Regions from separate parts of the Enterobacter bugandensis genome, predicted to be linked through region 2. Evidence: predicted binding sites of a transcription regulator. Region 2 holds the regulator's gene; the other holds the start of a gene.
The links. Region 2 encodes Fur, which represses iron uptake genes when iron is present. Its sites were predicted from a motif close to ATAATAATGAGAACNACTATCAA; they were not measured.
Positions count from the first base shown of each region.

Region 1: sufA (Fe-S cluster assembly scaffold SufA) is a predicted target of Fur. The motif match lies at 6,061-6,083, and genes of this name have one in related genera.

Region 1 covers NZ_LT992502.1:1,967,813-1,983,770, reverse strand. The annotation lists gene ldtE (L,D-transpeptidase LdtE) at 1-407, opposite strand, end outside; gene sufE (cysteine desulfuration protein SufE) at 505-921, opposite strand; gene sufS (cysteine desulfurase SufS) at 935-2,155, opposite strand; gene sufD (Fe-S cluster assembly protein SufD) at 2,152-3,423, opposite strand; gene sufC (Fe-S cluster assembly ATPase SufC) at 3,398-4,144, opposite strand; gene sufB (Fe-S cluster assembly protein SufB) at 4,154-5,644, opposite strand; gene sufA (Fe-S cluster assembly scaffold SufA) at 5,653-6,021, opposite strand; gene DG357_RS09685 (MerR family transcriptional regulator) at 6,335-7,063, opposite strand; gene DG357_RS09680 (diguanylate phosphodiesterase) at 7,252-8,472, opposite strand; gene ycgZ (regulatory protein YcgZ) at 8,813-9,052, shown strand; gene DG357_RS09670 (hypothetical protein) at 9,057-9,377, shown strand; gene DG357_RS09665 (biofilm development regulator YmgB/AriR family protein) at 9,407-9,685, shown strand; gene fdhF (formate dehydrogenase subunit alpha) at 9,870-12,020, shown strand; gene DG357_RS09655 (LuxR C-terminal-related transcriptional regulator) at 12,084-12,722, opposite strand; gene DG357_RS09650 (fimbrial protein) at 12,774-13,286, opposite strand; gene DG357_RS09645 (fimbrial protein) at 13,297-14,244, opposite strand; gene DG357_RS09640 (fimbria/pilus outer membrane usher protein) at 14,255-15,958, opposite strand, start outside.
Region 2 covers NZ_LT992502.1:1,351,169-1,367,126, reverse strand. The annotation lists gene speF (ornithine decarboxylase SpeF) at 1-2,191, shown strand, start outside; gene potE (putrescine-ornithine antiporter) at 2,188-3,501, shown strand; gene pgm (phosphoglucomutase (alpha-D-glucose-1,6-bisphosphate-dependent)) at 3,606-5,246, opposite strand; gene seqA (replication initiation negative regulator SeqA) at 5,271-5,819, opposite strand; gene ybfF (esterase) at 6,003-6,776, shown strand; gene ybfE (LexA regulated protein) at 6,905-7,192, shown strand; gene fldA (flavodoxin FldA) at 7,348-7,878, shown strand; gene fur (ferric iron uptake transcriptional regulator) at 8,166-8,612, shown strand; gene chiQ (ChiQ/YbfN family lipoprotein) at 8,704-9,030, opposite strand; gene chiP (chitoporin ChiP) at 9,078-10,475, opposite strand; gene glnS (glutamine--tRNA ligase) at 10,920-12,587, opposite strand; gene nagE (PTS N-acetyl glucosamine transporter subunit IIABC) at 12,743-14,695, opposite strand; gene nagB (glucosamine-6-phosphate deaminase) at 15,024-15,824, shown strand; gene nagA (N-acetylglucosamine-6-phosphate deacetylase) at 15,880-15,958, shown strand, end outside.

The DNA of each region.
Region 1 (15,958 bases), 620 kb from region 2:
GTGCTCACCGGCGTTTCCAGCCCCAGCTGTCCGATGCCGAGCGGGAAGACCTGGACAATATTTTCTCCCGGCGGGAAGTAGTAGAGCCGAAGCTCGGCCAGGTTAACCACAATGCCTTCGCGCGGGGTATCCGGCAGCAACATCTGCGACGGGATCGTGATAACGGTACCCGGTGCCGGGTTTACTGGCGCAATGGTATTGTTCGTTTCAAGGATCACCTGCGCCGCCGTATTAAACCGACGGGCGATAGTCTGAAGCTTATTATCCCCTTCCTGTATCGTGTAGGTTTGATTTTGCCCAATCAGACGGCTGCCTGCGGGCGGCAACGGATAGTCCATCGCGCGGGCCGAATTAAACGTACCGAGCGAACTGAGGAGTAATAGAGTTATTAGAGACGCGCGCTTCATGCTGAGATTCCTTATTCACTGGCAGGATGCCAGAAAGCTGAAAAACCAGCGAGGCGGGAACCACCTCGCGAAACAGAATGAATGCTGTTCTGTAAGTCTAGCTAAGGATTGCAGCTTTGGCGCGAATGGCGCGAATCATCGCTTCCAGCCCCTGGGAGCGGGACGGGGTGAGGTGTTGGGTCAGGGCCATTTTTTCAAACCACGGGCGGACATCGAACGCGACGATATCCTGCGCCGACATCCGGTGGTAAAGAATAAAGACGACCGCAATCAGTCCTTTTACAATGGCCGCATCGCTGTCGCCGTGCAGGGCGATAGTGCCGTCGTCAGACTGCTCCATCACAATCCACACCTGGCTCTGGCAGCCCTGAATAATGTTTTCCGGGTTATGCGCCTCTTCTCCGAGCGGCGGCAGACGCTGCCCCAGCTCGATGATATAAAGGTACTTCTCTTCCCAGTTTGCACAGCGCCCAAAGTTGCGCAGCAATTTGTCTCTGTCCGGCAGTTCTGCCATCTTTTGCCTCTTCTTAGCCCAGCAGCTGGTGAATGCGCTTAAGCCCCGCCACCAGCCTGTCGACCTCTTCCATTGTGTTATACATCACCAGCGATGCGCGGCACATTGCCGGCACCTGGTAAAAAGCCATCAGCGGCATGGCGCAGTGGTGGCCGGTACGGACGGCCACGCCGTAATTATCGAGGAAGCTGCCCACGTCATAGGCGTGGTGTTTCCCCAGGTTAAAGGCAATCACGCCCTGTCGGTCAGCCGGGCCATACAGGGTAAGGTCCGGCACGCTGGCAAGCTCCTGCAGCGCGTAGTGCATCAGCAGCTGTTCGTACTCCTGGATGGCGTCGAGGCCGATTGCGGAGACGTAAGACACCGCCGCCCCCAGGCCGATAATCCCGCCGGTGTTGGGGGTGCCCGCCTCGAAGCGCCAGGGCGCACGTGCGTAGGTCGTCCCTTCCGTCAGGCTGACGGTGGCGATCATCGATCCGCCCCCTTCCCACGGCGGCATCGCCTGCAGGATGTCCTCTTTCACATACAGCACGCCAATCCCGGTCGGGCCATAGAGCTTATGCCCGGAGAATACGTAGAAATCGCAGTCCAGCGCCTGCACGTCCACCGCGTGGTGCATTACCGCCTGCGCGCCGTCAATCAGCACCTTCGCGCCGGCCTGATGGGCTTTTGCTATAATCTCTGTCACCGGGTTTTCGGTGCCCAGCACGTTAGAGACCTGGGTGACCGCCACCAGCCGCGTTTTATCGTCCAGCAGGGCGTCAAGCTGCTCCAGCTGCAGCGTGCCATCGTCGTTCAACGGAACGACCCGCAGCTGTGCGCCGACACGCTCGCAGAGCATCTGCCACGGCACAATATTGGCGTGGTGCTCCATCTGGGTGATGATGATGTTATCCCCCGCGCGCACCTGGGCGTTGCCCCAGCTGTTGGCGACAAGGTTAATCCCCTCGGTTGTGCCGCGCACAAATACCAGCTCTTCCGGCAGGCGTGCATTGAGGAAGGCTGCAATTTGCGTGCGCACGTTTTCCATGCGCTGGGTCGCCTCGGCGCTCAGGGTATGAATACCGCGATGCACGGCGGCGTAGCCGTGGCGGTAGAACTCGGCTTCCGCATCCACCACCTGATTCGGCTTCTGCGCGCTGGCCGCGCTGTCGAGATAGGCCAGCGGCAGGCCGTTCACTTCACGGGTCAGAACCGGGAAATCGGCCCGCACTTTCTCTACGGGAAAACTCATGCTTCGCCTCCGGGCAGACGCTGACCAATGCGGGCCAGCACCTGCTGCTTCAATACGCCATCGTGCAGCGCTTCCGTAAGCTCCGCCGCAAAGGCGTAGATGATCATTTTCTGCGCCGCCTGCTGGTCGATGCCGCGCGAGCGCAGGTAGAACATCTGCTCGTCGTCGATCCGACCGACCGTCGCGCCGTGACTGCATTTTACGTCGTCGGCGTAGATCTCCAGCTGCGGCTTGGTGTCCACTTCCGCCAGGCGCCCCAGCAGCAGATTGTTGTTGGTCATCTGCCCGTCGGTTTTGATGGCGTGCTGGGCCACGTTAATCAGGCCGTTAAACACCGCCCGCCCTTTATCGCTGACGATGGTTTTGTGCAGCTGGCGGCTGTTGCAGTAGCCTTTGTTGTGCTCAAGCCAGGTGCGCGTGTCGCACACTTCTGCCTTCACCGGCATCGCCAGGCTGTTGATCCGCAGCGTAGTGTTTTCACCGTTAAGCTGCGTGCTGGTGTTGTGGCGCAGCACCGCGCCGCCGAGCAGGAAGCTGTGGCTGTACGCCGCGGCATCCTGGCCCAGCAGAAGATCGTTATGGGCAAAATGGTGGCTCTGCGGATTCTCAAACGCCAGCTTAATATGGTGAAGCTGCGCATTGGCGGCAACGTTCATCGTCAGCCGCGACCCGGTAAAGTGGCGGGTCTCGTTGAGGCTGACGTAATGTTCGATTACCGTGGCCTCCGCCCCCTCCGCCAGCTCAAGGTGATGGCGATAGTGTGCGGTGTTGATCTCATCGCCCTCCACGCCCTGTGTGATGTGCATCAGCAGCAGCGGTTTTGCCGGACGCTGGTTACGCTTGACCTGAATATGCGTCACGCTGCGGGCCAGGCTCTCGGTCAGGTGGAGGAAGACTTCCGGCTGAACCGGGGCGCTCAGGCTCTGGCGGTCGTCGTTAATGACGATATCGAACCCGCTATCCCGGGCGTCGTCACTCAGTTCTGGACGCCAGACGCCGTCGACAAAGACCAGACGCACCGCATCCACCGTTAGCGCCAGATCGTCGCGCCGGGCCGGGTCAATCTCCGCCAGACGCGTCACAAACTCGCCGTTCAGCAGGCCGTCGAGTGGGGTGTATTTCCAGTTCTCATGCTTCCGCGTCGGCAGGCCGAGGCGCAGCATCTGCTGCAGGTGCTGCTGCGCCTGCTCGGAGCGCGTATTACCCTGCTCCTCAAACAGCCGGTGCCACTGCTGGAGCGCATTACTGCTGTTCGGTAAGCCAGCCATAACCCTGCTCCTCCAGTTGTTTAACCAGCGTAAAATCACCGGATTTCACAATACGTCCCTGGTAAAGCACGTGGACGTAGTCCGGCTTGATGTAGTCCAGAATGCGCTGGTAGTGGGTGACAATAATGAACGAGCGCTTGCCGTCGCGCAGGGAATTCACCCCGTCGGCGACAATCTTCAGGGCGTCGATATCCAGACCGGAGTCGGTCTCATCAAGAATGCACAGCTCGGGCTCCAGCACCGCCATCTGCAGGATATCGTTACGCTTTTTCTCGCCGCCGGAAAAGCCGACGTTGACCGAGCGGGTCAGCAGGTCTTCTGGCATTTTCAGCAGTTTGATCTTCTCTTCCATTAGATCCTGGAAGTCGAAGCGATCCAGCGCCTCCTGGCCGCGATACTTGCGCACCGCATTCAGCGCCGTCTGGAGGAAAAACTGGTTGCTGACGCCCGGAATTTCCACCGGGTACTGGAAGGCCATAAAGATGCCCTCGCCCGCGCGGTCTTCCGGCGACATCTCCAGAAGATCTTTGCCGTTAAATTCGACCGAGCCGCCTGTCACTTCGTAATCTTCGCGTCCCGCCAGCGTCGCTGAAAGCGTACTTTTCCCGGAGCCGTTCGGCCCCATGATGGCGTGAACTTCACCCGGCTTGACGTCAAAATTGAGACCGCGCAGGATCGCTTTCTCTTCCACGCTAACCTGTAAATCTTTAATGCTTAACATGTGCTTTCCTTAACCGACGCTGTGTTCAAGACTAATGGAGAGGAGTTTTTGTGCTTCAACGGCGAATTCCAGCGGCAGTTCAGAGAACACGTCCTTACAGAAGCCGTTCACAATCATCGAAATGGCATCTTCTTCGCTGATGCCCCGCTGCAGACAGTAGAAGAGCTGATCTTCCCCAATGCGCGACGTGGTCGCCTCGTGCTCCAGCTGAGCCGTGTTGTTGCGACACTCGACGTACGGGAAGGTATGCGCCCCGCAGTCGGCACCGATCAGCATTGAATCACACTGGGTGAAGTTACGCGCGTTGGTGGCCGTCGGCATGATTTTCACCAGCCCGCGATAGCTGTTCTGGCTATGCCCGGCAGAGATCCCCTTCGAGATAATCGTCGATTTGGTATTTTTCCCAATGTGGATCATCTTGGTGCCGGTATCGGCCTGCTGATGCCCGCTGGTCAGCGCCACCGAGTAAAACTCACCGATGGAGTTATCCCCGCGCAGAATACAGCTCGGGTATTTCCAGGTAATAGCGGAGCCGGTTTCCGACTGCGTCCAGGACATTTTGCTGTTTTCGCCTTCGCACAGCGCGCGCTTGGTGACGAAGTTCAGGATACCGCCGGTATTGCCGTCGCCGGGGAACCAGTTCTGCACCGTGGAGTATTTCACCTCGGCGTCTTTGTGAATGATGACCTCTACCACCGCCGCGTGCAGCTGGTAGCTGTCGCGTACCGGGGCGGAGCACCCTTCGATATAGCTGACGTAGCTGCCTTCGTCCGCTACCAGAATGGTGCGTTCAAACTGTCCGGTTTTTTCGGCGTTGATGCGGAAATAGGTGGAGAGCTCCATCGGGCAGCGTACGCCTTTCGGCACGTAGATAAAGGTGCCGTCAGAGGCTACCGCGGCATTCAGCGCGGCGAAGAAGTTATCGTTGCTCGGTACCACGGTGCCGATGTACTTTTTCACCAGATCGGGATGGTCATGAATGGCTTCGCCAAAGGAGCAGAAAATGATCCCCTGCTCGGCCAGCTTTTCACGGTAAGTGGTCGCCACCGAGACGGAGTCGAAAATGGCGTCCACCGCCACCTCTCTCCCCTCGCGCACGGGCACGCCCAGCTGGTTAAACGCCTCTTCAACCTCTTTGCTCAGGAAGCTGTTCTCGGCACCGGTCTGCTGGACCGCGCCGGGCTGCGAGGCGCAGGTATCGTCACAGCTGCCGCAGGAGGGTGCGGAGTAGTAGCTGTAATCCTGATAGTTCAGCTTGTCGTAGTGGGCTTTCAGCCAGTGCGGCTCTTCCATCTCCAGCCAGGCGCGGAATGCGCTCAGGCGAAATTCGAGCATCCACTCGGGCTCGTTACGTTTAGCCGAAATGGCGCGCACCACATCTTCATTAATGCCTTTCGCCAGCTCGTCGGTCTGCAGCTGCGTGAAAAAACCCTCTTTATAGTTGAGGTGTCCGCCGCTCCAGGTGTTTACATCACTCGTTGCTTCAGTATTACGAGACATAGTACCGCCTATACCCCAAAGCTTTCGCCGCAGCCGCATTCGTTCTGGGCTTTCGGGTTATGAAATTTGAATAACTGGTTTAAACCTTCCCGCACGTAATCCACTTCGGTTCCATCGATAAACGGCATAGCCTGCAGCGCGACGTACAGCTTTGCGCCGTCGGTTTCAAACACCAGGTCATCTTTTTCCGGTGCGGTGACGGTATCCAGCACGTAGCCAAAGCCCGCGCAGCCGGTCTGCTTAACGCCTAAGCGCACGCCGAGAATGTCGGGATTTTTTGCCACCAGCTCGTGGATATGCGCCGCCGCCGCAGGCGTGAGCGTTAATCCTCGCCAGGCAAAATCGGCAGGATTGAAGGTTTCTGAATGCAGTTCCATAGGTCCACCTCATCTGATTAGCCATCAGGGCATAACACCATGTTAGTGATAACGATTATCACTTCAACCCTCTGTCAGCAGGGGCATTCGGCTAAACCGCCCTTTTTGTCTACTTTTATTAAGCATAGACCCTGTCAGAAGATGCGGGCGGGATGGATTTAATTGTTCAATACTTTGAAAATTAATGGATTATCTGTTGGAGAAAACAGCGAAGAGAGGAAAAGTAAAATATGTATCGGAAATGCCTATTTTTGAGATAGCTTTTGTTCTGGAAGTGTCTAAAACAATAAAAGGCCCTCAAGGCCTCTGATTATTATTGGTGAAATGAAACGCTAAAACCCTGCTCACGCCAGTGATCCAGCTGTTCCTGCTGACGCGGTGTTGGCGTTTTTCCCGTCCAGACGAAGATTTTTTGCCCCGGGAAAAGTTCAGGACGCGGAGAATCAATCGGGTCCGCCAGCACGTCAATGTGCCAGCCTTGCTGCGCCAGCCGCGCGGCTTCAAGCCAAAGATGGGTACGGTCATCGCATTCCCAGCCGATAAGCAACGCATCTTTACCCGCTTTCTTGCGCGACTCCGCCAGGCTTAGAACCGCGAATTCAATCAGGACGCCGTCAAGCATGCTCGCCATGTGGCGTACAGTATTTTGATCCTGATTCATTCGCTGGCGGACGGGGGAAATGATGTTATCAATCAGCGCATCCATGGCGTGATCCCGGCGGAACTCACCGATTTTGGCGCGCAGCTTTGCCGGGCTGGCATAACGCAGAACGGTCATCATCTCTTCCTGGAACGAGACCCAGTTACCCTGAGTCAGGACTTCTTTATTTTCCAGCAAGGCTTTTACTTTTCCGACCGAAACGCCGCTTTTCATCAGGCGTTTGATCTCTTCAATACGCAGGATATCTTCATCGTCAAACTGACGATGACCCCCTTCGCTGCGCTGCGGCTTCAACAATCCATAACGTCGCTGCCAGGCACGCAGCGTAACGGGGTTGATACCGCATCGTTCGGCCACTTCGCCGATACTGTAATAGGCCATTAACTCCCTCACGCTCAGAACTTCCATACCTAACTACACCAACCTTATCAGATTGTACAAACCATTTGTATAACTAAGACCGCATTTTGCTCAGGTGAAAGGGGTCGTTCTCCCTTCACCTGTTAATACATTGTTGTCTAAAGTTTGCTTCTCGTACAGCTAAGTACGCCGAATTTTGTACAGCTTTATCAAAAATCGAATTTCTTCTCCGGCCATGCAATCGCCGGAATTCCGCCATGCCGGGGGCTTGCAAACAGATGGCCCTGGAACTGGGAAATGCCCGCAGATTCCAGCCACATCCACTCTTCTGCCTTCTCCACGCCGACCGCGCAGAACTGAATTTCAAGCGAGGAACAGCATTTGATAATCGCCTGAATGATGGCCTGTCGAGGGCCACTTTTATGCACGTTCGCGACGAGATCGCGATTAATCTTAATTCTGTCGGGCTGGAATTGGGCCAGTAGCTGTAGTCCCGCAAAGCCGGCACCAAAGTGATCGATCGTCACGCTGATGCCTGCACTTTTTAGCTGTCTGACTGAATCCGTGAACTCGTCAAAACGGGAAATGGCTTCACTTTCGGTAAACTCCACCACAATTTGCTCAGGAACAAAACCGTTTGCTCCAATCGCGGTGAGCAGGAAATCAACGGCGTTAGGAATGTTAACCAACGTCATAGGCAGCAGGTTGAGGGATAACGTCTGGTTCTGCAACCCGAGTGCGCTGGCCATTGAGAGTGCCACCTGCTTGCTGTGCAAATCAGAGGTATACACGTCGTCACGCGGCAGATTGGCGAAGTAGATCCCCGGAGCGCCGCCGTCAGGCGTGCGGAGAAGCGCCTCCCAGGAGACAACCTGCTGCATAAACGGATCGACTATCGGCTGGAAAGCAAAGCTGCAATCCGCTCCTTTCGCGACTACCTCGGGTTGCGCTGACAAGCGTGTTTCTTCGCGAACGAACTCCCAGGAATCCGCAGGCGGCAGTTCAAAATAGTTCGCTTTTTCCGTGGCCTCGACAAAGGTACGGAAAAACTGCAGCGGACGGTCATTGTAAGTCAGCTGATAGCGTGTTGTTCCCTTGTTCAGCACCTGTTGCAGCACCTCGTTCCTGTCGAACTGGCGCAAATCAAAAAGCTCCATCCCCACCTTGCCAAAACGCCGGACGGGGCCGTGATCGCGCATCAGCTCGACTACGTTATGGTGTCGCGGGTCGTTGCAGATCTCCTCATAAATAGCAGAAACATGCTCCACTGGCCCCTCAAGCAACTGAAAAAAATGTGTGCCGTTAAACAGCAAGATCCCCGTGACGTTGGCTTGCCGGTTTTTATTATTTGCAGCAGCGACCATAGCTTCCAGTGCTTTCACTGGAACGTCCTCGCAGATATGACTGCGGTAAATGATGGTTGTAAGCATGCGATTCCTGGGGGTTAAGGGTTTTGACCACAAAAACATGTGGAGAGACTTCTCTTATAGCACATTAATTGCCTCACAAATAATTTACATCTCAATCATTTACGCCCGTTAATGGCACTCTCACAAGTGTTGTACAACTTAACAGCGGCTGTGCGATTTGTACAATATATTCTGTAGCATTACCGTTTCATGAACAACAAACAACTAATTGAAAAATAGAGTATTTATAAAATATATCCTGATTTTATTAAAAATCTGTACATTTTTAATGTACAGATTTAGAAAAAGTGTATACCTTAAATGTAACGTTACTGATTACAAAATTTTACAGGAGCGAAACATGCAGCAGAAAGGTTACGTCGCAGATTCCGCAGCAGCAATCGCACAGTACTTCGAAAAAGCCACGCTTCCCACCCAACAGGAAACGCTGGGTCAGGTCGTTGTTGAGATCCTTAGCGACGGGCGAAATCTCAATCGCAAATCGCTCTGTACCAAACTGTTAAGTCGCCTTGAAAGGGCCGAGGGCCCCGAAGAGGAACAGCATTACCATATGCTGCTTGGCTTGCTCTTCGAACGATAACGTGATGAACAGCAGTGACGCAGACAAACTGACCGATCAGCTGATTGGCGAAGCCGTTCTTTCTCTTTTGAGAGAGCGTGGCCCCGTTACAACTGAAGCTCTGGTTCAGCGTCTGCGGCAGATGAAAACACATGAAAAGAATCCCCGGCGGCGGGAGACACTGGCGAAGGCGATTGCCGATATCGGATCAAAAAGCCTCGGATTAAAACGTCGCAGAACCGCGCAAGGACGAATGAGCAGAGAGGGACCTCTCAATGATAACAGAGGCAATGTAGTGTCGTTGTTTGGAAAGGGAAAGCCGTCCGATCCCAAAAAAATACATTGACTGCATTTTAACAGCTACGGTGAGAACAAATGAGACAAAATATTCAGCTTCAACCCGAATACCACTCTGCTTTTTTAGACAGTGCGCTGGCGGAATATTTCCGTCACGCAGGCGATCGTTTTGCTGAAGAGTCCGCTATTTTTTCTACTGCAGTACGCTGTGTTTTGGCCTCTGAAGGTCATATTTCCAATAAAGCGATCATCCTGTGGCTCATTCAGACGCTGGAAGCTACCAGAGACGTTGTGCAGGCGGATGTTATTCGTAAGACGCTTGAGATCGTTGTGGGCTACACCATGGATGACGTTTAAACGCCCTGCCATTCAGCGATCGTGTCATCGTCAGAATTGTCGAACAGGCTGACGATGACACCCCCCTCCTTTCATAACCCCCTGTAAAGAAGCGTTATAAAGATGGCATGGTTTCTGCTTACTCCCTGTTACGGGACTGGGCTTACCAGTCATTTTGCTTCATTTCTTAACAGGTCTGTTATTGATGAAAAAAATCGCCAGCGTCTGCCCTTACTGTGGTGCAGGCTGCAAACTAAACCTTGTCGTTGAGAATAACCGTATCATCCGTGCCGAAGCGGCAGAGGGGGCCACAAACCAGGGCACGCTATGCCTGAAAGGATTTTACGGATGGGATTTCCTTAACGATACCCGCCTGCTCACCCCACGCCTGACCCAGCCGATGATCCGCTACCGCAAGGGAGAGACATTCACTCCCGTGACCTGGGAAGAGGCTATCCGCTACACCGCCCGGAAGCTCAGCAGCATTAAAGCCCAGTTCGGCCCGCGTTCGATTATGACCACCGGGTCGTCGCGCGGTACCGGGAATGAAACCAACTACGTGATGCAAAAATTTGCCCGCGCGGTGCTGCACACCAACAATGTCGACTGCTGCGCGCGCGTTTGTCACGGTCCTTCCGTCGCCGGACTTCAGGAGACCCTCGGCAACGGTGCAATGAGCAACTCTATCAACGATATTGAACACTCCAAATGCCTGCTTGTATTTGGCTATAACTGCGCAGACTCCCACCCTATCGTCGCCCGGCGCGTGCTAAAAGCCCGTGAAAACGGCGCGAAAATCATCGTCTGCGACCCGCGCCGTATCGAAACGGCGCGCATTGCCGATCAGCATCTGCAATTGAAGAACGGTAGCAACATGGCGCTGGTGAACGCCTTTGGCTATGTGCTTCTGGAAGAGGAGCTGTACGACAAGAACTACGTCGCGCGGTTTACCGAAGGACTTGAGGCCTATCGGCAGACGGTGAAAGAGTATGCCCCAGAGCGCGTAGAACACCTCACCGGCATCCCCGCCCGCGACGTTCGTCAGGCAATGCGCACCTTCGCGGCGGCCCCTTCCGCCACCGTAATGTGGGGAATGGGCGTGACCCAGTTTGGCCAGGCCGTCGATGTCGTCAAAGGGCTTTCCAGCCTGGCACTGCTGACCGGCAACCTCGGCCGCCCTGCCGTCGGTGTCGGTCCCGTGCGCGGGCAAAACAATGTTCAGGGCGCCTGCGATATGGGCGTTCTGCCGAATATGTTCCCCGGCTATCAGGATGTGACCGATCCGGCTGTCCGGCAGAAGTTCGCCGATGCCTGGGGGATTGACGTCAATAACATGGACGATCGCGTCGGAACGCGCATTACCGAAGTGCCTCACCTTGCGCTGGAAGGCAAGGTCAAAGCCTATTACATCATGGGGGAAGATCCGCTGCAGACGGAAGCCGATCTCGGCCTGGTCCGCAGCGGTTTCGAGGCGCTTGACTTCGTGGTGGTTCAGGACATCTTTATGACCAAAACGGCGGAAGTGGCGGACGTTCTGCTCCCTGCCACCTCATGGGGCGAACACGGCGGCGTCTTTACCTGCGCCGACCGGGGTTTCCAGCGTTTTGGCCAGGCTATTGAGGCCAAAGGCAACGTGAAGCGCGACTGGGAGATCATCAGCCTGCTCGCCACCGAGATGGGCTATCCGATGCATTACGACGATAACCAGCAGATCTGGGATGAAATGCGCGAGCTGTGCCCGCTCTTCTACGGCGTGACGTATGAAAAAATGGGCGAGATGGGCCACGTGCAGTGGCCGTGCCCGACGCTCGATCACCCCGGCACGCCGTACCTCTACAAAGATAATCAGTTCGATACCCCGAGCGGTAAAGGGCAGCTCTTTGCCGCACCGTGGCGCGCGCCGGCCGAGACGCCCGATGATGATTATCCGCTGGTACTCTGCACGGTACGCGAAGTTGGGCACTACTCCTGCCGCTCGATGACGGGTAACTGCGCCGCGCTGCAAAGCCTCGCCGATGAGCCGGGACGGGTGCAGGTGAATCCTGCCGATGCGGACAGACTAGGTATTAGCGACGGTCAACTGGTCTGGGTACGTTCGCGCCGGGGTAAAGTGATCACCCGCGCCAGCATTAGCGAGCGCATCAACGCCGGGGCGGTTTATATGACCTATCAATGGTGGATCGGGGCCTGCAACGAGCTGACGCAGGATAATCTCGACCCCATATCGAAAACCCCGGAAACGAAGTACTGCGCGGTGCAGCTGGAGGCGATTGAGGATCAGCGCTGGGCGGAGGAATTTGCTGCGTCGTCTTACCAGACGATGAAAGCGCGATTGATCAATGCCGTGAACGTCTGATGCTCCTGCCGGGTGGCGTCAGCACCACCCGGCAACAGCGCCACGCTTTAGCGTTATTGCTGGTTATAAGCTGTTAATCAGATAGTCACGCAGCCGGTTCGGACAGGCATTTTTCTCTACCATCCGGTGAATCAAGGCCATAAGTTCAAAATCGCTGCGCAGATCGAATTTCTGCATCAGCAGATATTTATGCGTAAAAATGGTTTTATCACTGGTGTTTAGTTTATTCGCAATCTGCCCTACCGATAACCCGCGGTAGAAATTGACCATAACGCGAATCTGCTGCGGCGATAATATTTTGTGCTGGCATTCGTAGCAGCTTTTATTCTTCCAGCGATAGCCCGGTAATTGCGTGCGATACCATGCGATAAAGAGCGCCTCACCGATCCGATCGAGCGAGGCCCGGCGAGAGATAAAAATCATATCCTGAAAACAGGAGGGAAATGCCGAGAAACGCTGCTCATCATCAACCAGGCCGATCACAATCCCTTTTTTCCGCGCCTGTAGCTCGGGATAACAGGTCAACGTTTCCCCCTGGCATAAAGAGAGAAAAATGATATCCGCAACGCTGACATTTTCCGGCGTAAGTTCAACCTCAAAATGAAGCTGGTGTCTGAAATTATGAAAGAAGAACTCCCCCAGAAAACGCTTTAGGCCATCTCGAAAAAATGAATCTGTCTCTTTTATCAGAATATTCAACATTACCGTTACCGACATCTGTCAATCATTAAGAAATATCAACCCATGTACTGATTAGTTGTACTGCATCGTCATGACGACGACGGCACTGATGCTCCCCGGCGTTGCGCCGCCCGTGGAAGATCTGACCGATGCCAGCATGGCCATCGTTGCGGTTCTGTCTGCTGCAATAGTTTGTGTAATACTTGTTCCGGTTCCCTTCATTGCACCCGTTGCGGCCTCACTCATCGCAATCGCGACGTTCGTGGCCGAACCGCTGTTCATGTAGTAATCCGCCCCGGCGACCGGATCGGGGTTTCCGGTAAAGAAGACCGTCACGCTGCGCGTCCCTGTCGGACACTGGGTAAACAGCAGGTTAAACGGCACAGGATCGGACGATGACCCCGGCGTAGCCATATTGGATGCCTGAATATTGCCAAGGTTGATATCCAGACTGTTATTTCCCCCATTAAAGATACAGGGAGAGGCCACAATATTTCCGGTAACGCTGACGCTAACGCTGTCCGTCGCAAAGGTATTGCAGCTTACTAATATGGTGGCAAGCGCTGCCGTGCGCAGAATATTCATCATTTATCCTTTACTGATACGTCAAATTTAAGGTTGCAGACGCATTGGCAGTACCGGGTTCAACCGTCGTTTGGGTCTGGTAATAACGCGCTGTTAATGGAAATGCCTGCTGCCCACCCGCGGCGGCATTTAACGGCAGACGGGTATTTAACGAGAGAGGCGTACCGTTATAGAGGAGCTGAACGCCAACCCCTTTCGCCGTGCCGGTATTACCCTGCCCCGTCAGCGCGAGCACGCTCGTTGTTGCTACGTCCGGGTTCTGAATGCCACTGAGCGAAACGTTGACGTTTGCCCCCGGGTCGCAGTTCAGACCCAGGTTTTGCGTATTCTGAGCGCCCGTCGGCGTGGTTCCGACCGTTGAGCCAAACGTCGCGGCAGAAATATCGCCGATGGGAAACGTCAGCTGCGGCGTCGTTATGCTGCAGGCCAGCACGTTGATGGTCCCGTCCAGAAGCGTCGTCGTAAGGCCATCGCGATACACACCATCGCTCCCCTGCAGCATAACGACACCCAGTACGCCGGGCGTCAGCGAGCCAGAGGCAACGGGGCCGGTAACGACAAGTTCTATTTTACCGCCCCACCATTCGACATAACTTGTCTGCGCGTTATAAGAAAAGGTATAGGTCGGGTTTTCAAAATAATTACCTGATGAAAAGCGCACGCCAATACCGCTTAGATTGGTGTTATAAACGTGATTACCGTAACTACTCGGCGTTGCATTAAGGTACCGCATGCTAAACCCGAGCATTAACGGATTGGTACAGCCGCTTAAATAGGACCCGGTGACCGACGCATTTTTTGAAAATAATACCGTGCCAACCGCGACATCACGCTGCACCGTAATTGTGCCGATGGACAAAGTGGATTCCTGTGGCGTAATCGTTGTGCAGGTTCCTGCATGAGCACTATTCCAGGCAGCGGTGATACACAGCAGGAACAGGATGTTAAGTATGCGCATTTTAAAAACCCTAGATACAAGTGACGTTAATTTCAGTAATTCCGCCTGCCGAAGATTGCTGTGAAAGCCGGAACGGTGCGCGGCACTGCCGATCGCTCTCCACTCCCCACGTAACGAATACTGTCCCCTCCGAATCCAGGCCAGTGAGATAGACTTGCCCTTTGTCGCCAACAATAAAGCTGCTGTTGTCGCTGCCTTTCAGGCTCACGATTGCGCCAAAAGGAACAAAATGGCCGTTATGCATTAACGTGAATAATGCCCGCCTTCCCACTTTCGCCTTATAGTCGGCCAGGACAATTGCACCGCGCGTCGGCGTTACCGTGCGGGTATTAATATCCAGCTCAACGTCATCCGGCATACTTTCCGGGGCAAGCGTGATGTCATTTTTACGGTACGCGGAAAGGTTACTGACCACCGTATATCCCCGGAAATCTGTTTTTGCCCCCGGCTGATTACGAATATCTACGTCATGCGCGCCCGGTGCGCTAATCAGAACATTAGTCTCCCCCAGAGGCTGAGAAAGCGTAATCCCCTCTCTGTGAGCAAGAATGCCCCCCTGCAAACCATAGTTAAGACGCTCGCTGTTTTTGTCGTAGCTATAGCCCGCCGTCACTTCGCCGTACGTGCCCCTGTAATCCCCGTTCATGTTGCCCGTATAGCTAACGCCGTCCGACCCATACCCTTGCTGCACGTTCCAGTTCAGCCCATGGTTTTCCAGCGCCACGCCGTTCAGACCAATGTTCTGCGTGGTGCCGTTATTCTTGCTGGCGCTCACGCTATAGTTAGCCCAGGTCTGCGGCAGGAATTTTTCAAGCGGAATGCTGACGTTAAAGGCCAGCAGCTGATCGTTGTCGTAGCGTTTATTGCCGTCATATGAACCCGCGCTGCCGTTTTTACTGTAAGTCCAGGTGAGTCCGTAGCTAATGTTGTGCCAGTAGTTGTTGTAACCCAGGCTGTAAGACGCCATCCTTTTGCCCGAATTCCAGTAATCTTCACGGACCGCGCTCAGCGTCAGCGAGCCAAGATTGCTGCCCAACGTCTGGCTCATCGTGAGCTCGGCACGGTTACGACGACGGTCCTGGAGCGCAGAGCTGTCTCCCCAGGAATCAAGGATCTCCTGCATGCCGTAGTAACCGCTGGTCGAATAGCGGTAGCCCGCAATCGAAAATTGGGTCCCTGTCCCGACAAAGTTCTTGCTGTAACGCGCACGCCAGGACTGCCCGTTGGATTTTTCTTCCCCCTGCGGGGTTGACCAGGCCTGGGTCATGTCCGCTGAAATCGCGCCGAAATCCCCCATGTTTTTCCCGATCCCAGTGGCGATCGACTGATATTTGCTCGACTCCTGCAGCCCGCCATAGAGCGTGAGGCCATATGGCAGACCATAAATCCCCGTGATTTGGCCAAACGGGGTCTTATCCACGCTGCTGCTGTAAGAACGATACTGCCCTCCGGTCACCGCATACTTAAGGCGCCCTTCGCGCTGCAAAACCGGTAGTGAGGCATAAGGCAGGGTGAAATGCTGCTCGCTGCCGTCAGCTTCCTTAATGGTGACGTCCAGATCGCCTGCCCCGCCGGTGGGATACATATCGGTAATTTCAAAGGCGCCGGGCGCGACATAGGTCTGGTAAATCTGATAGCCATTCTGGCGAACAATGACCTGAGCATTCGTACGCGCAATCCCACGCACGACAGGCGCGTAGCCTTTGAGCGAATC
Region 2 (15,958 bases):
TTTAAAAATCGCAGCCAGCCGTGCATGTCCGGACTGCTTTACTACCCAGCGTGAAGTGGTGGATGTCCGCGCTTCTGATTATATTGATGTTGCAGCCATTGTTCTGGCGGTCACGGATATTGCCAGCGGTATCCTGGAAGAAATAGAAGCTACCGGTTTTGGCATTCCCGTATTTGTGGCGACGCACAAAGAAGAGATCATCCCGACAGATTATTTATCGCGCATTCACGGCGTATTTGAGCATTCAGACACCAGCAAAGACTTTTATGGACGCCAGCTGGAAGCGGCCGCGCAGAAGTATGAAACCCAGCTGCGCCCGCCGTTTTTCCGCGCCCTTGTCGACTACGTGAAGCAGGGCAACAGCGCGTTTGACTGCCCGGGGCATCAGGGCGGGCAGTTTTTCCGCCGTCATCCTGCCGGCAATCAGTTTGTCGATTTCTTTGGCGAGACGTTGTTCCGCTCCGATCTGTGCAACGCCGACGTGGCGATGGGGGATCTGCTGATCCACGAAGGCGCACCGTGCATTGCCCAGCAGCATGCGGCAAAAGTCTTTAACGCCGATAAGACCTACTTCGTGCTGAATGGCACCTCGTCGTCCAACAAAGTGGTGCTTAACGCCCTGCTCACCCCAGGCGATCTGGTGCTGTTCGACCGTAACAACCACAAATCTAACCACCACGGTGCCCTCCTCCAGGCTGGCGCAACGCCGGTCTATCTGGAAACCGCGCGCAACCCGTACGGCTTTATCGGCGGCATTGACGCGCACTGCTTTGAGGAGAGCTACCTGCGTGAACGGGTGGCAGAGGTGGCGCCTGGCCGTGCACGCGATGCGCGTCCGTTCCGTCTGGCGGTGATCCAGCTGGGCACCTACGATGGCACCATCTACAACGCCCGTCAGGTGGTGGATAAGATTGGGCACCTGTGTGATTACATCCTGTTTGACTCGGCCTGGGTGGGTTACGAGCAGTTTATTCCGATGATGGCCGACTGCTCGCCGCTGCTGCTGGAGCTGAACGAAAACGATCCGGGGATTCTGGTCACCCAGTCCGTGCATAAACAGCAGGCGGGCTTCTCGCAAACCTCGCAAATTCACAAGAAGGACAGCCACATCAAAGGCCAGCAGCGCTATGTCCCACATAAGCGGCTCAACAATGCCTTTATGATGCACGCCTCCACCAGCCCGTTTTATCCGCTGTTTGCCGCGCTGGACATTAACGCCCGCATGCATGAGGGGCAAAGCGGCCGCAACATGTGGATGGACTGCGTGGTGACGGGCATTGAGGCGCGCAAGCTGATCCTGGAGAACTGCCGATTTATTCGTCCATTTGTGCCCGCGACGGTGGATGGCCGCGCGTGGGAAAGCTGGGACACGGCAGAGATTGCAACCGATCTGCGCTTCTTCCATTTCGTACCGGGTGAACGCTGGCACGCTTTTGAAGGCTACGCTGAGCATCAGTATTTTATCGACCCGTGCAAGCTGCTGCTGACCACGCCGGGCATTAACGCCCGCACCGGGGAGTATGACGACTTCGGCGTGCCCGCCACCATTCTCGCCAACTTCCTGCGTGAAAACGGCATCGTGCCGGAAAAATGCGATCTCAACTCGATCCTGTTCCTGCTTACCCCTGCGGAGGACATGGGCAAGCTGCAGCAGCTGGTCGCCCAACTGGTGCACTTCGAAAAACTGCTTGAGAGCGATGTGCCGCTGAAAGACGTCCTGCCCTCCCTCTACAAACAGCATCCGGAACGTTACGCGGGTTACACCCTGCGCCAGATCTGCCAGGAAATGCACGATCTGTACGCCCGCCATAACGTGAAGCAGCTGCAAAAAGAGATGTTCCGCAAGTCTCACTTCCCGCGCGTGATGATGAACCCGCAAGAGGCGAACTACGCCTACCTGCGCGGTGAGGTCGAGCTGGTCTCCCTGCGCGACGCGGAAGGCCGCATCGCCGCCGAAGGTGCGCTCCCTTACCCACCGGGGGTACTGTGCGTGGTTCCAGGGGAAGTCTGGGGCGGTTCCGTGCTGCGCTACTTTGCCGCGCTGGAAGAAGGCATCAACCTGCTGCCGGGCTTCGCGCCGGAGCTGCAGGGCGTGTACGTCGAGGAGTGTGACGGTCGCAAACAGGTTCGCTGCTACGTCATCAAACAATCCGCTGCTCAGCCATCGCTGCTGAAAGGAGAAAAATTATGAGCAAGTCGAATAAGATGGGCGTGGTGCAGCTGACTATCCTCACCATGGTTAACATGATGGGCTCCGGGATTATCATGCTGCCCACCAAGCTTGCCGAGGTGGGGACCATCTCTATCATCTCCTGGCTGGTGACGGCTGTCGGATCGATGGCGCTGGCGTGGGCGTTTGCCAAGTGCGGGATGTTCAGCCGCAAGTCAGGCGGCATGGGCGGATATGCCGAGTACGCCTTCGGCAAGTCCGGCAACTTTATGGCGAACTATACCTATGGGGTGTCGCTGCTGATCGCCAACGTGGCGATTGCCATCTCCGCCGTGGGCTACGGTACGGAGCTGTTTGGCGCGACGCTCAGCCCGGTGCAAATTGGGCTGGCGACGATCGGCGTGCTGTGGATCTGTACCGTCGCCAACTTTGGCGGCGCGCGCATCACCGGACAGCTCAGCAGCATTACCGTCTGGGGCGTGATCATCCCGGTGGTCGGTCTGTGCATCATCGGCTGGTTCTGGTTTAGCCCGACGCTGTACGCCAACTCCTGGAACCCGCACCATGTGCCGTTCTTCACTGCCGTGGGCTCGTCTATCGCCATGACGCTCTGGGCTTTCCTTGGCCTGGAATCCGCCTGCGCAAATGCGGAAGTGGTGGAAAACCCGGAGAAGAACGTGCCGATTGCGGTTCTCGGCGGGACGCTGGGCGCGGCGGTGATCTATATCGTTTCAACCAACGTGATAGCGGGGATCGTGCCAAACATGGATCTGGCTAACTCCACGGCACCGTTCGGACTGGCCTTTGCGCAGATGTTCACCCCGGAAGTCGGGAAAGTGATCATGGGGTTGATGGTGATGTCCTGCTGCGGATCGCTGCTTGGCTGGCAGTTCACCATTGCACAGGTTTTTAAATCTTCGGCAGATGAAGGCTATTTCCCGAAAATCTTCTCCCGCGTGACCAAAGCCGATGCGCCGGTGCAGGGTATGCTGGCAATTGTCATCTTCCAGAGCGGATTATCGCTAATGACCATCAGCCCGTCGCTGAACAGCCAGTTCAACGTGCTGGTCAACCTGGCGGTGGTGACGAACATCATCCCGTATATTCTGTCGATGGCGGCGCTGGCGATCATTCAGAAGGTGGCGAAGGTGGATCCGCACAAAGCGCGAGTAGCGAATATCGTGGCGCTGGTTGGGGCGATATACAGCTTCTATGCACTCTACTCGTCTGGCCAGGAGGCGATGCTGTACGGGGCGATAGTGACCTTTATGGGCTGGACGCTGTACGGTCTGGTGTCGCCGAGATTTGAATTGAAGAACAAACACAGTTAGGTAAAAGCAAAACGGCAACCCTGAGGTTGCCGTTTTTAGTGTTTTCTCCCTCTCCCCGTGGGAGAGGGCCGGGGTGAGGGCATCAGCCCGCACCAGAACACGACTTATGCGTTTTTCAGCACTTCGCTGACAATCTCTACCGCTTCTTTCTCAATCTGCTGGCGATGCTCAGCGCCGAGGAAGCTTTCGCAATAGATCTTGTACGCATCTTCCGTACCGGACGGACGCGCGGCGAACCAGCCATTTTCGGTCATCACTTTCAGGCCGCCGATAGACGCACCGTTACCCGGTGCCGCCGTCAGACGCGCGGTGATCGGATCGCCTGCCAGAGTGCTTGCGCTCACCATCTCCGGAGAGAGTTTGGACAAAGCCGCTTTTTGCGCAGAGGTCGCGCCAGCCTGAATACGGTTATAGCTTGGTGCACCAAAGCGTGCAGCCAGCTCGTTGTAATGTTCCTGCGGGTTTTTACCGGTAACCGCGGTAATCTCCGCCGCCAGCAGGCACATGATGATGCCGTCTTTATCGGTTGACCACGGGGTGCCGTCGAAACGCAGGAAGGACGCGCCTGCGCTCTCTTCGCCGCCGAAGCCAAAGCTGCCGTCGTGCAGACCGTCAACGAACCACTTGAAGCCTACCGGCACTTCCACCAGCTTGCGGCCCAGCGCGTCCACCACGCGGTCGATCATCGCAGAAGAGACGAGCGTTTTACCGACAGCCACCTCTTTGCCCCACTGCGGACGGTGCTGGAACAGGTAGTTGATCGCAACAGCCAGATAGTGGTTCGGGTTCATCAGCCCGGCAGGGGTGACGATGCCGTGACGGTCATAGTCCGGGTCGTTAGCAAACGCCAGGTCGAATTTATCGCGCAGCGCCAGCAGGCCCGCCATCGCGCATTCGGAGGAGCAGTCCATACGGATCGCGCCGTCTTTGTCCAGGTGCATAAAGCGGAAGGTCTGATCGACGTGATCGTTCACGATGATCAGATCCAGCTTGTAGTGCTCGGCGATGCGCTTCCAGTACTCAATACCGGAGCCGCCCAGCGGATCCACGCCCAACTTCAGGCCAGCTTTCTGAATCGCCGCCATATCGACGATATCCGCCAGCCCTTCCACAAACGGCTGAACCAGATCCTGCTCTTTCACGTGGCCGGAAGCCATCGCCTCATCAAGAGAAATACGTTTAACGCCTTTCAGACCGTCGGCCAGCAGCGCGTTTGCACGATCTTCCACCACTTTGGTGACGTTAGTGTCAGCCGGGCCGCCGTTAGGCGGGTTGTATTTGATACCACCGTCTTCCGGCGGGTTGTGGGATGGCGTGATGACGATACCGTCAGCCTGCGCGCCACCTTTTTTATTGTGCACAAGGATCGCGTTTGATACCGCCGGTGTTGGAGTAAACCCATTGTTCTCCTGAACAATCACGTCAACACCGTTCGCCGCCAGCACTTCCAGCACGGAAATAAACGCCGGTTCAGACAGCGCATGGGTATCTTTGCCCACGTAGCACGGACCGGTAACGCCGTTTTTAGCGCGCTCTTCCGCAATGGCCTGAGCAATGGCCAGAATGTGCGGTTCGTTAAAGCTGTGGCGCGCCGCGCTGCCGCGGTGACCAGATGTACCAAACTTCACTGAGTGTTCTGCGTTGCCCACGACCGGTTTCAGCACGTAATACTGCGCGGTCAGCTGAGCGACGTTAATCAAATCGCTTTGTTGTGCAGGTTGGCCTGCACGGCTGTGATTTGCCATTACCGGGTCCTTATGATGCAAGGGTTAAATTGTACCGCAAACCTTTTCAATCAATTCCGCCGGGAACTGCATGGACTGCATGATGTGTTCAATCATGCTGCACTTGCGGCCCGTATTGGTATTGGTGATCACCCAGTACGGAGTGCCAGGGACATGTTTAGGTTTGGTTTGATTGCCATTTTGCAGCAGCGTCTGCTCGTCGCCCGCGAAATAGACGCGGGTACGGCCGTGCAGCGACTCGGTCGCTTCAGCAAACGCTTTGTTATCCAGGGAGTAAAGTGTAGACAGCACCAGCATAAAACGGTTAACCGCCTTTTTCTGCTCCGCATATTCGTCGGAGAGCAGCAGTTCGCGCATCGCGCGCACTTTATCTTTTACCGGCGTCACGGCAGGTTTTGCTTGTGCAGCAACGCTCGGCTGAGACACGACATCTTTGGTAACTGGGGTGGCAGGCTGTGAAGCGGCGGAAATTTTAAGCATGCGCCGTAAAATGTCGGACGCGCTCTCCCCGATATGCCGCGTCTGGCTGGCAATATACTGATAGAGTTCGTCATCAACTTCGATTGTTTTCATCTTAATCCAGTGCGATATCTTATCTGAATACAAGTCATTGGGATTATAAGGTCAAATCCCAACAGCGGATAGCGTCAAACCAGGTTGGCGGCAAAAGTCAGATTAAACTGGAACCTTGCAGCCGGGCGGCAGAATGGTCAACATGATACCCTAACCTGACATACGTAAAAAAAGAACTTTGCCATGAAATTGAATACCCGAGCGCAAACTGCACAATCGCCGAACAATAATTCCCCCATCGTGCTGGTTCATGGACTTTTTGGCAGCCTGGATAACCTGGGCGTGCTGGCCCGCGATTTGGTTACCGATCACGATATTTTACAGGTCGATATGCGCAACCACGGGCTTTCCGGCCGCTCAGACGAAATGACCTATGCGGCAATGGCGCAGGATCTGCTGGATACGCTGGACGCGCACAACCTGCAGAAGGTGACCCTCATCGGGCATTCAATGGGCGGTAAAGCGGTTATGGCGCTCACCGCGCTGGCGCCAGAGCGAATTTCCGGGCTTGTGGTGATTGACGTTGCGCCTGTGGGTTACGACGTTCGCCGTCACGATGAGATTTTCGCGGCGATCAATGCCGTAACCGAAGCTGGCGTTTCCACTCGTCAGCAGGCGGCAGCGGTTATGCGTGAGCATCTTGATGAAGAAGGCGTGGTGCAGTTCCTTTTGAAGTCGTTTGTTGACGGGCAGTGGCGTTTTAACGTGCCGGTGCTGTGGGACCAGTACAACAACATCGTGGGCTGGGAAACCGTTCCCACCTGGCCACACCCTGCCCTCTTTATTCGCGGCGGTAACTCTCCTTATATTACCGACGCGTACCGCGACACGCTGCTGGCACAATTCCCGCAGGCGCGCGCCCACGTCATTGCCGGTGCCGGACACTGGGTGCATGCGGAAAAACCTGATGCTGTACTGCGCGCCATTCGCCGCTATCTCGCTGATACTGCAAATTGATTAAAAAGAGAGCGACTGGAAGATGACGGGCTTCCAGTCGTTGGCGTGCCGTTTTTGGTGATGTATGATGGCGCGCTTATCGCCCGGGCTTTAGCAGGGCGGCGTGTTTCCCCCGAAGTCTCATAATCATGGCCAAAGAACAAACGGACCGTACGACACTAGATCTGTTCGCGAATGAGCGTCGACCGGGACGACCGAAAACGAATCCGCTTTCGCGCGATGAACAGCTGCGTATCAATAAACGCAATCAGCTTAAACGCGATAAAAATCGTGGGCTTAAGCGTGTCGAACTGAAGCTCAACGCCGACGCGGTCGATGCGCTTAACGAGCTGGCAGAGGCGCGTAACATCAGCCGCAGCGAGCTTATTGAAGAGATGCTCATCGCCCAACTCGAGACGCTGCGCAGCCAGGCATAAGTCTGAAAAACCCCTTTATCGCCCTTTTCATGTAGCACAGAGTGCAGTCCTGCGCGATAGCGGTTTCCGCAGGGTTGCCAGTTCTGCTATTATTGCCCTTATCCGTGGCCGAATTGCGCCACCATACCATTAAGTTTCAAGAGGTTATTTTACTCATGGCAATCATCGGCATTTTCTTCGGCAGTGATACCGGCAATACCGAAAATATCGCAAAAAACATTCAGAAACAGCTCGGTAAAGACGTTGCTGATGTGCATGACATCGCCAAGAGCAGCAAAGAAGATCTCGAGGGCTATGACATTCTGCTGCTGGGTATTCCAACCTGGTACTATGGTGAAGCCCAGTGCGACTGGGACGATTTCTTCCCGACGCTGGAAGAGGTGGACTTCAACGGCAAGCTGGTTGCCCTGTTCGGTTGTGGCGATCAGGAAGATTACGCCGAGTACTTCTGTGATGCGCTGGGGACGATTCGCGACATCATTGAGCCTAATGGCGCGGTTATTGTGGGCCACTGGCCGACTGCCGGTTACCACTTCGAAGCCTCTAAAGGCCTGGCCGATGACGATCATTTTGTCGGACTTGCCATTGACGAAGACCGTCAGCCAGAACTGACCGCAGAGCGTGTAGAGAAGTGGGTTAAGCAGATCCGCGAAGAACTGCATCTGGACGATATTCTCAACGCCTGATTTTTTACGGCGCAACGCGGGTTGCGCCCTTTTCCAGGTAAAACCGATTAAATTAATTGCTACAAACTTTTAACTTTTTCGCCCAGACCTGTACAATGTCTCCCTGGCAAAATGTGGTTTCCTTTGAGCAAGTTTGTAGGTGATACCACGTTTTTATAAGCATACTTTGCCTGAGACTTGCAGTTTTCATTTAGGCATGGCAGTTCTATAATGAGACGCATTATCCCAGGTGCATTTTCTGTCACTTCCCAGAGAAGTGAATCGTTTAGCAACAGGACAGATTCCGCATGACTGACAACAACACCGCATTAAAGAAGGCTGGCCTGAAAGTAACGCTTCCTCGGTTAAAAATCCTGGAAGTGCTTCAGGGTCCAGACAATCACCATGTCAGTGCGGAAGACCTTTATAAACGTCTTATCGACATGGGTGAAGAGATTGGGCTGGCCACCGTATATCGCGTGCTGAACCAGTTTGATGACGCGGGCATTGTTACCCGTCATAATTTCGAAGGCGGTAAATCTGTATTCGAACTGACCCAGCAGCATCACCACGATCACCTGATCTGCCTCGATTGCGGCAAGGTCATTGAATTTAGCGATGATTCCATCGAAGCGCGTCAGCGTGAAATCGCAGCTCGTCATGGCATTCGCCTGACCAACCACAGCCTGTACCTTTACGGTCACTGCGCTGAAGGGGATTGCCGCGAGAATGAACACGCTCACGACACAAAATAAGTTAGCGTTCATACTCTGAGCCAGCCGTAAGGTTGGCTTTTTTTTGCCTGAAAAAAGCCCGGTAAGCAAAGTGCACCGGGCGTAGAGCAACTTATTTGTTGTTATTGCGTATCTCGTTCCAGATTTTATCGCAACGCTTCGCCACTTCCTGATCGTTACCGGTTTTACGTGCCTGAATGCAGGCCTGATAATCCATCACGCGAACATTCTCCTGCGTCGCGAACGCCTCATGCGCTTTCTCTTTCTTTAACACATTTAGCACGCTCTGGCAGGCTTCAATTTTCTCAGGCGATCCTTCCGCGGTATTAATACAGGCGCTATACGCCTCCTTCAGACGGGCGTCCTCTTTCGGCGCCTGAGTCTGAACACACGCCACCAGCCCTGATGCCATCAGCGCGACGATTACGATTTTTTTCATCATATGCAGTCTCCAGACCGGCGGGACTCAGCCCGCCGGTGTGCTCATCAGAAGATGGTGAATGGGGCGATAACCATGAATTTGACGTCACGTTCATCCTGGAAGATGTTGCCGTAACCGCCCGCATAGCTTGGGATATCGGAGTGGTTGTCATACTGCGTAAAGTGCAGCTTGAACATCGTGCCTTTCGCGCGGCCATCCTGCAGGGTGTAGATAGCATCCAGGCTGTAGGAGGACTCTTTCAGGCGATAGTTTGGATCGTAGTACGCATCCGGCGTCGCCATGTCTGCTGGTTTTGCATCCCAGGCGTAAGCGTAAGAAGCGCCCACCGCCCAGCCCGGCAGGTTCCAGTTTTTCAGGTCATACATGGCGCCGAAGAAGACCGCTTTCTCGCCGTCGGCGTTGAAGTCTGAGCGGTTATCCCACCAGATATCCAGACGACCGTTGGATGAGGCATAGGTCGGCGTCATACGCTGCAGGAAGTAGCCCTGCTGCCCTTCAGCCTTCACCCATGTGCCTTCCAGACGCAAATCAACCTGACCGACCTTATAGCCGAAGGTTAACGCCTGCAGCCACGCGGTGCCGTTATAAATGTCGTTTACGCTGCCATCGCTGACCTTATCGCGCGTACCGTAGAACTGGTAGCTAGTGCTCAGCGGACTACCGGCGATATCAAATTTGTAGCTGGCTTTAGCAAAATACTGATCGATATAGCCTTCCGCCTGACCAAATGCGGCTTCCAGAACCAGATCGTTTTTGAAATCGTACTTCGCGCCCAGCGAGTGGAGGTAATCGACTTTGGTTTTCTTATCGTTCTGGTAGAACTTGTCCATCTCAATGTGCCACGGCGCTTTGTACTCGTTGGTCCACATATAGGAGAAGCTCAACGCACCTGCATCACCGTAGTCAAAATTAGCCCCGGCTTCTGCCCCCTGATAGGTACCAGGCATAAAGCTCCAGTGCGGCGCTAACAGCGTCTGGCCGGTTGGCTGAATATAGCCCCCACGCGCCCATACCGGGCCGTATTTGAATTTCGCTGCGGCCTTATAAAGGCTGATACCGCTTTTATCCCCTGACCAGTCTTCGTCATAGGCTTTATTACTGGAGGAGAAGGCAATTTCGTTCGGGTGGCCGCTGTCGCCATTTTCAGCCATTTCAATCGCCGTAAACGCGGCAATATCCAGACCGAACATATCGGCGGCGTAGCCTGACTGGAAGTCCAGGTTGGCGTTCCAGGTAGAGTGAGAGAGGTTGGTTTTGTATTTATCTTCTGTGACATCTTTACGGTCACGTTCGCGCTGCCAGTAATAAATACCGCCAGTGAGGGTAGAATCTTCGATGAAACCTGCTGCTTTTGCCTCTGGTGTCACCACCAGGCCCGACATTGCTGTCACACCGGCAATAGCCAGCGCCAGCGCACTACGTTTGCCACTGAACGTACGCATAGATTATTCCTCTTTGACGAATTAAAACGCCTTAAACGGCGAAAATATAAAAGACCAAAAGGCCAGGGGTAGTTATAAATACCCTCGAATTAACTACCGTCTTTAGGTTATTTTTCGCGACGCGAATTATCAATGCTTTTCAGTGGGCAAAAGTCAGGATTATGACGAAGTGCACATAATTGGTAGTGCTTTGTAACATTTGGCCGGATGCGAGGTGTGGCGGGGGTAGAGCCGGTAATTTCAGCGTATCAGATCGTAATAAAACCCGTATTTGTCTTTATTCTCCATTTTATGAAACAGACAAACTTTTTTTAAAAATAAGTAGCACCGCATTGACCAAAATTTTAGCTGGCCTAATTACGGGCCTACTTTAACGATATGATCATTAAATAAAAAAACGCCGCTATAAGCGGCGTTTGTTTCTCATTGACCAGTGCAACGTTATTATTCGCCGATCTTGGTCCAGGTATCACGCAGACCTACGGTACGGTTAAATACCGGTTTTTCTGCCGTGCTGTAACGGCTGTCCAGGCAGAAGTAACCTTCACGCTCGAACTGGAACGCTTTGCCCGCTTCAGCGGCTTTCAGCGATGGCTCCGCATAACCCTGCTTGATCACCAGAGATTCCGGGTTGATGGTCGCCAGGAAGTCTTCAGCCGCACCCGGGTTAGGTACGCTAAACAGACGATCGTACAGACGAATTTCTACCGGCAGCGCGTGGGAAGCGCTCACCCAGTGGATCACGCCTTTCACCTTGCGGCCGTCTGCCGGATCTTTGCTCAGCGTCTCAGCATCGTACGAACAGAAGATGGTGGTAATGTTACCTTCAGCATCTTTCTCTACGCGCTCGGCTTTGATGACGTAGGCGTTACGCAGACGAACTTCTTTACCCAACACCAGACGCTTGTACTGCTTATTGGCTTCTTCACGGAAGTCAGCACGGTCGATCCAGATCTCACCGCTGAACGGCACGTCGCGGCTTCCCATTTCCGGTTTATTCGGATGGTTAGGCATAGAGACCAGCTCGCTTCCACCCTGCGGGTAATTTTCAATCACCAGTTTCACCGGATCGATAACGGCCATCGCGCGCGGGGCGTTTTCGTTAAGATCTTCACGAATGCAGGATTCCAGAGACGCCATTTCGATGGTGTTGTCCTGCTTGGTCACGCCGATACGTTTGCAGAACTCACGAATAGAAGCGGCAGTGTAACCACGACGACGCAGGCCGGAGATGGTCGGCATGCGCGGGTCGTCCCAGCCTTCAACGTGCTTGTCGGTCACCAGCAGGTTCAGCTTACGCTTGGACATCACGGTGTATTCCAGATTCAGACGAGAGAACTCGTACTGACGCGGATGCACAGGAATGGTGATGTTATCCAGCACCCAGTCGTACAGACGACGGTTATCCTGGAACTCCAGCGTACACAGCGAGTGGGTGATGCCTTCCAGCGCATCGCTGATGCAGTGGGTGAAGTCGTACATCGGGTAGATGCACCACTTGTTGCCGGTCTGGTGGTGTTCTGCGAACTTAATGCGGTACAGCACCGGATCGCGCATCACGATAAACGGCGACGCCATATCGATTTTGGCACGCAGGCACGCTTTACCTTCTTCGAAGCCACCGGCACGCATTTTTTCAAACAGCGCCAGGTTCTCTTCCACGCTGCGATCGCGGAACGGGCTGTTTTTGCCTGGTGCAGTCAGCGTACCGCGATACTCGCGGATTTCGTCCGCAGACAGCTCGTCAACGTATGCCAGACCTTTGTTGATCAGCTCCACCGCGTAGGCATACAGCTGATCAAAATAGTCAGAGGAGTAGCAGATATCGCCAGACCAGTTGAAGCCCAGCCATTGCACGTCGTTTTTAATGGACTCAACGTATTCGATGTCTTCTTTTACTGGGTTGGTGTCATCGAAACGCAGGTTGCACTGCCCCTGGTAGTCTTGCGCAATGCCAAAGTTCAGGCAGATCGATTTCGCGTGACCAATGTGCAGGTAGCCGTTCGGCTCCGGCGGGAAACGCGTATGTACCGTGGTGTGCTTACCACTGGCCAGATCTTCATCGATGATCTGACGAATAAAGTTACTCGGGCGGGCTTCTGCCTCACTCATCGTGGATTCCTCAAAGCGTAAACAACGTATAACGACATATGATCTTATAAGCCGGACGAAGAGACAACCTTTATGTCACGGAAAAAACGTTACCCATAAAAAAAGCGGCGGAGGATAACCCCCGCCGCTTAAGGCATGACTCTACTCAGGAGCGATTACTTGCCTTTAATCTCATACAGCGGTGTCTGACCCGCAACCACCTGACCTTTAGCCTGGAGTACCAGACCGCTAAAGTCGTCGATGTTGCTGCACACGACCGGACTAATCATCGAGCGCGCGTTGGCGTTCAGGAAGTCCAGATCCATTTCCAGAATCGGCTGACCTGCCACCACTTCGGCCCCCTCTTCCACCAGGCGAGTAAAGCCCTGACCGTTCAGCGCTACGGTATCGATCCCCATATGGACAACGATCTCCGCGCCTTTTTCGGTTTCGAGGCAGAACGCGTGGTTGGTGTTGAAGATTTTCACGATGGTGCCTGCCGCCGGAGACACAACGGTTTTGCCCGTTGGTTTCACCGCCACGCCGTCACCGACCGCTTTGCTGGCGAACGCTTCGTCAGGCACCTGCTCAAGGTCAACCACGTCACCCGTTACCGGAGAGACCAGCGCGGCCACCGTCACGGCGTTAGGCACGGCCTGCGGCTTCGCAACCGGGGCAGCCGTCGACGCAGGTGCGCTGTCGGCTGATGCCGCCGCGACCGGGCCACGGGCAACCACTTTCTTCATTTCGTCGCCAATGGATTCCGCTTTGGCGCCTACGATAACCTGGATAGTTTGTTTGTTCAGTTTAACCACGCCCGATGCACCAAGGCGTTTACACATTGCGTCGCTTACGCGCGCCGAGTCACCCACCGTCAGACGCAGACGGGTGATACAGGCGTCAATCGCTTTCAGGTTGTCAGTCCCACCGACAGCAGCGATATAGCTGGTCGCCAACTGAGTCAGACCCTCTTCGGTATTGCTGTTGGCTTCGTTGGTGACCACTTCGTCTTTGGTATCTTCGCGGCCTGGTGTTTTGAGGTTAAACATACGAATAACCGCAGTGAACAGCACGAAGTAGATGACGAAGAAGACCAGACCCATTACCACCAGCATCCAGACGTTCTTGCTTGCCGCCGGCAGGTTGTACATCAACACGTAGTCGATCGCGCCTGCAGAGAAGGAGAAGCCAGCATGGATGCCCAGCAGGGTCGCCACAAACAGGCTGATACCGGTCAGGACCGCATGCATGAGGTACAGCACCGGCGCCAGGAACATGAACAGGAATTCCAGCGGCTCGGTTACACCGGTCAGGAACGCGGTAATCGCAACGGACAGCAGCATGCCGCCAACCATTGGGCGACGCGCTTTTGGCGCAGCCAGGTACATTGCCAGTGCAGCGCCCGGCAGACCAAACATCATGATTGGGAAGAAGCCAGACATGAACATACCCGCGGTGCCGTCACCCGCATAGAAGCGGTTGATGTCGCCGTGGAATACGGTGCCCGCAGCATTGGTGAACTCACCAATCTGGAACCAGGCGATGGTGTTCAGCACCTGATGCAGACCGGTTGGGATCAGCAGACGGTTGATAAAGCCAAAGATACCTGAGCCCACTGCACCCGCAGAAACAATCCACTCGCCGCCCGCATGGATAGCATGCTGCACCGGCGGCCAGACGTAGCCAAAGATAGCTGCCAGGATCAGACAGAAAAAGCCCGTCGCAATTGGCACAAAACGTTTACCGCCGAAGAAGCTCAGGAAGTCAGGCAGTTTGATACCCGCCCAGCGGTTGTACACGGCACCACCGACCAGACCGGTAATGATACCCGCCAGTACACCCATGTTGATTTCCGGGTTGATGGTTACCATCGCTTTCGTGAGGATGAAGTAACCTACCGCCCCTGCCAGTGCCGCAGCACCGGCGCTGTCTTTTGACCAGCTTGACGCCACGCCGATGGCGAAGATCAGCGCAAGGTTGTCAAAAATGGCGCCGCCTGCCTGGGCAATAAACGGCACGTTAAGAAGATCGGGTTGCCCGAATCGCAGCAGCAACGCTGCAACCGGTAGCACGGCGATAGGGAGCTGCAAAGCCCTACCGAGGCGCTGGAAAAAACCTAAAATATTCATCCTATTCCCCCTACGAGACCCATTATTAAGACTCGCGCATAAACTATGTTTTTATTGTGTCACGAACGATAGATACAGTTGATGATTCACTGGCAGTCTGAGTGTGTGAAAAATTAATTCGTATCGCAAATTAAACACCTATTTTTTGTGATTATTGTCACCAAATATCGTATTCCCTCCTCCCTTTCACTGGCTAACAGCCAAAACTTATTTTATCATTCAAAAAATCAAGACGGATTGATCCGGCCTGAAAGGTTCCAGGTTACGCTTAAGCATCAGGTTCCGATACCCATCCGCCCACTCTTCTACTTAAACTTTGAGGTGAACAATGAGACTGATTCCCCTGGCAACTGCTGAACAAGTCGGTAAATGGGCCGCTCGCCATATCGTTAACCGTATTAATGCCTTCAAGCCTACTGCCGATCGTCCCTTCGTTCTTGGCCTTCCAACCGGTGGTACCCCACTGACCGCGTACAAAGCGCTGGTTGAAATGCATAAAGCGGGCCAGGTTAGCTTTAAACACGTTGTGACCTTCAACATGGACGAATATGTCGGCCTGCCAAAGGAGCATCCTGAAAGCTACCATAGCTTCATGCACCGCAATTTCTTTGATCACGTTGATATCCCAGCTGAAAATATTAACCTGCTGAATGGAAATGCGCCTGATATTGACGCAGAATGCCGTCAGTACGAAGAGAAAATCCGTTCTTACGGTAAAATCCACCTGTTCATGGGTGGCGTGGGCAACGATGGTCATATCGCGTTCAACGAACCAGCTTCTTCTCTGGCTTCCCGTACCCGTATTAAAACGCTGACCCATGACACCCGCGTGGCAAACTCCCGCTTCTTTGACGGTGACGTGAACCAGGTTCCAAAATACGCCCTGACCGTTGGCGTAGGCACCCTGCTGGATGCCGAAGAGGTGATGATTCTGGTACTGGGCGGCGTGAAAGCGCAGGCGCTCCAGGCAGCCGTTGAAGGCAACGTTAACCACATGTGGACCATCAGCTGCCTGCAGCTGCATCCAAAATCAGTCATCGTCTGCGACGAACCGTCCACGATGGAGCTGAAGGTGAAAACGCTGAAATACTTCAACGAGTTAGAAGCTGAGAACATCAAAGGTCTGTAATTGAATAACCGCCTCTTCTGTCAGAGGCGGTCGCTTTTTTTAACCGGGGGTCGATATGTACGCTTTAACCCACGGTCGGATTTATACCGGCCATGAAATTCTGGATGACCATGCGATTGTTATCGCCAATGGCC